Regions from separate parts of the Aliivibrio friggae genome, predicted to be linked through region 1. Evidence: riboswitches for the same ligand, from Rfam matches in the RefSeq annotation. Region 1 holds a riboswitch; the other holds the start of a gene.
What was found. Region 1 has a riboswitch for lysine ahead of AC2INI_RS08835 (Na+/H+ antiporter NhaC family protein). Riboswitches for the same ligand answer to the same signal wherever they lie in the genome.
Positions count from the first base shown of each region.

Region 2: another riboswitch for lysine. It lies ahead of lysC (lysine-sensitive aspartokinase 3); the one in region 1 lies ahead of AC2INI_RS08835 (Na+/H+ antiporter NhaC family protein).

Region 1 is NZ_CM170648.1:1,904,090-1,906,296, reverse strand. It holds gene AC2INI_RS08840 (H-NS family histone-like protein) at 46-450, opposite strand; lysine riboswitch at 693-877, shown strand; gene AC2INI_RS08835 (Na+/H+ antiporter NhaC family protein) at 957-2,207, shown strand, end outside.
Region 2 is NZ_CM170648.1:357,517-359,723, reverse strand. It holds gene AC2INI_RS01605 (pyridoxal-phosphate-dependent aminotransferase family protein) at 1-916, opposite strand, end outside; lysine riboswitch at 1,132-1,305, shown strand; gene lysC (lysine-sensitive aspartokinase 3) at 1,373-2,207, shown strand, end outside.

The DNA.
Region 1 (2,207 bases):
AAAGCTGCTCAAGAGAGCAGCTTTTGAATATAAAAGTATTAACTTTTACACTAGGAATTCTTCTAAAGACTTACCAGCATCTAGTTGAGTTTGTAGTGCTGATGGAGTACGACCTTGGCCTGTCCATGTTTTTTCTGCACCTGCATGATCTAAAAACTTATATTTAGCAGGGCGTGGAGCACGTTTTTGCTTTGTCTTAACAGTAGTAGAAGACATAGTATCTAATAGGTCTTCTGGTGCGATACCGCTCTCGATCATCATTTGACGGAACTCTTCAAGTTTTGCTTGTTTTTCAGCAAGTTGAGAACGTTCTTCAGCTTCAGATTCTTGGCGTTCTGCAACTACTGATTGCAGTTTTTCAAGTGCTTCTTCTAATTGCTCAAGTGTCATTTCACGAGAAAGTACGCGTAGGCTACGTAGGTTTAGTAATGTTTTAATAGTATCAGACATGATTGATTCCATATTTATTTTGATAATACATTTATTATATAACAAGAAAATAATATAACAAATATTTTGATAATGAAATAAAAAGATATAATGATAATAATATTAAAAGTGACTGTGGTTTATTGAATCGCTAACAGGATAATTAATTTAAAGTATCTCATTCTAATGATGTTATGAGTTAATGTTAAAATACTCAGATATAGTATTGCAAAGTTGTGTTCGATCCGTACAATGGTCGCACCTAAACGGGTAGAGGCGCATTGCCTAAAAGTAGATTGTTAGAGGGTGATTCTGATGACAGCGATCGAAAGGAGTCAATGCCGAAGTTAAGTACGTTAATCAGATGTATTTAGCTGGGGTTATTTCGAAAAGGAATAACACTGCCATAGTCAATTTTATTTTTTAACTATGGAGCGCTACTGTGGGGAAATGTTTTAACATTCACTTCCTTTAACGGCATTGCCGTATCAACAGTAGATCTCCAACCAAACTGGTTGTTGTAGATCATGAACTTAGCTGATTTTTCAAATTCTCCGATATCGATATTGCCCCCATTGGTTGCATTGGGTTTAGCAATTGTTACTCGCCGAGTACTACTTTCTCTTGGTGTAGGTATCGTTCTAGGCGCAATTTTGCTGTCTAACTTCTCCATTTCTGGCACTGCATCTTATACTTTTAGCTCTGTTAAAGGTGTTTTTATCGATGATGGTTCTATTAATACTTGGAATATGAGTATTGTCGCTTTTCTTCTTTTATTAGGAATGACGACGGCACTTTTAACGCTTTCTGGTGGTACTCGAGCTTTTGCTGAGTGGGCACAAACAAGAATTAAAAGTAAACGTGGAGCAAAACTTCTTGCTGCTTTCCTTGGTGTTTTCATTTTTGTTGATGATTATTTTAATAGCTTAGCTGTTGGTTCAATATCCCGCCCTGTAACTGACCGTTTTTATGTATCAAGAGCAAAGCTAGCTTATATTCTAGATTCAACAGCTGCACCAATGTGTGTATTAATGCCAGCATCAAGCTGGGGCGCTTACATCATTACGATTATTGGTGGCATTTTAGTTTCACATGGTGTGACTGAATATTCTGCTTTAGGTGCTTACGTTCGCTTAATCCCTATGAACTTTTATGCAGTCTTCGCATTATTAATGGTATTTGCTGTTGTTTGGTTCCAATTAGATGTTGGCCCAATGCGCGATCATGAAAATGAAGCGGCGCGTGGTAATGGTTTTGATGATCAAGCGGTTAATGCTGAATCTAAAGACTTAAACGAAGAGCTAAACATTACAGAAAGTGAAACAGGAAAAGTATCTGATTTAATCTTCCCAATTATCGTACTTATCGTTGCGACTATTTTCTTTATGATTTACACCGGTGCTCAAGCATTAATTGGTGATGGTAAAGAATTTAATATTTTAGGTGCGTTTGAAAATACCGATGTAGGCGCTTCGCTTTGCTACGGTGGTTTAATTGGTCTAGCTGCTGCTCTTATTACTGTATTCCGTCAAGACATCTCAGCAAAAGATATTGGAATGACAATGTGGATTGGTGCTAAATCAATGTTTGGTGCAATCTTAATTCTATTCTTTGCATGGACAATTGGCTCGGTTATCGGTGATATGAGCACTGGTTCTTACCTATCTAGTTTAGCTCAAGGTAGCATTGGTATTCATTGGATCCCTGTTATCTTATTCTTACTATCTGGTTTGATGGCATTTAGTACCGGTACATCATGGGGTACATTCGGCATCATG
Region 2 (2,207 bases), 1.4 Mb from region 1:
GTTGCGGTAAGCGAGACGCTTCATCAACAATAAATTGAATACCTAGAACTTCTAACCCTTGTTTTAACTCTTGATGATAGTGAGCATGCCTACTCCATGCTTCTTCTATCCCTTCGCTTTTTAGCATTAATAATGCTTCATGTAAGGCGTATAAACTATTGACTGGTGCAGTATGGTGATAACTTCTTTTTCCTTCACCACTCCAATAGCCTAACACCAAACTTTGATCTAAAAACCAACTCTGTACGGGCGTCTTTCTCGATGTCATCTTCTCAACGGCTTTATTCGAGAACGTCACAGGAGATAAACCAGGTGTACAAGATAAACATTTTTGAGAACCAGAATACACCGCATCCAATTGCCATTCATCCACCAATAATGGAACGCCACCTAATGACGTCACCGCATCCACAATGGTTAGGCATCCATGCTTACGTGCAAGTTCAGAAATAGATCTAGCGTCACTCAATACCCCTGTAGACGTTTCTGCATGCACAAAAGCCACAATAGCAATATCAGGATGCTGTTCTAATGCTTGCTTTACTTTATCTAACGAAACCGGTTCTCCCCACTTATCATCAACAACAATCGCAGTGCCACCACAACGCTCAACATTTTGTCGCATTCGTTCGCCAAAAACACCATTACGGCAAACTAAAACTTTCTCACCAGCTTCAACTAAGTTAACAAAACAAGTTTCCATTCCTGCACTTCCAGGGGCAGATACTGCAATTGTAAACTCGTTTTCTGTTTGAAATGCGTATTTAAGTAACTCTTTAACCTCATCCATCATTTTTATGAATAATGGGTCAAGATGGCCAATCGTAGGTCGGCTTAAAGCTTGTAATACTTGTGGTGAAATATCTGATGGACCAGGCCCCATAAGGGTTCTTCTTGGTGGGATAAAACTTTGCATTATTCACTCCTTGAAATATAGGGTGCACAAAGAATAGACACAAAAATAATTAAACTCAATTAGACGAAGTAATTAGAGTGACTAAACTAGAAAAAATACCATCAAAGCACCTACTTTTACTTTAAAGAGAAGAAATACAAATAAAGTTGTTACCACTTATTGACATTTGAGCCATAAAAAAGCACATTATTAATACGTATTTTGTTCCTTGAAATACATAAAGAAGAGGAGCATTACCTAGGTAGCTTAATTTGTGGAGTCCAAACTCCTAGTCAACTAAGTGAGGGAGAGTAATGCCGAGACGAACTTTATTGGGAAAAATTCGTCGGTCGTTTAGGCTGAATCCTAACGATTGTCACTTATTTTTTAAGTGAAGGGCTTCTAGCAACTATTTATTTCTTGCTATCACCCCTTCACCATTATTTTACACATTGGATGTAGTCGGGAGACAGGAAAGTGAACCCTATTAATGTTGCTAAATTTGGTGGCACTAGCGTTGCCAATTTCGAAGCAATGAGCCGCAGCGCTCATGTTATCGAGCAAAATCAAAAAACTCACCTTGTGGTTATCAGTGCTTGTTCTGGCGTTACTAATTTATTGGTAGAGCTCGCTAACGGTGTACAAGATAACCAAAGAAAAAAAGATATTTTTGAAGAGTTAAAATCAATTCACTTTTCTGTATTAGATCAACTCTCTGATCCTATTTATCCAGAGCAAGCTATTCTTGAAATCCTTGAAGAAATAAAAAAAACGGCCGATGCAGCTTCATTTCAATCAAGTGATAAACTCACTGATCATCTTGTTTCTTGCGGTGAGCTCATGTCAACTCACCTATTTACTCAACTATTAATTGAACGCGGTAACTCTGCCGTCCGCTTTGATATCAGAACCGTTCTTCGCACCGATGCACAATTTGGTAAAGGCGAGCCACAACTTGAAGAAATATCTCAACTAGCTCAAGCTAAACTCGCTCCTCTTTGCCAGAAGCATATTGTCGTTACACAGGGCTTTATTGGGTCTGATAATGAAGGAAATACAACGACATTAGGTCGAGGTGGCAGTGATTATAGTGCGGCATTGATAGCTGAATCTGTAAATGCTTGTGGATTAGAAATTTGGACTGATGTTCCTGGTATTTATACTACCGACCCTCGCATTGCACCTGCTGCATCTCCAATCCCAGAAATTAGCTTTAGTGAAGCTTCAGAGATGGCAAACTATGGTGCTAAAATTTTACACCCATCAACACTATTACCAGCTCTACGTCATCAAATTCCTGTGTTTGTTGGTT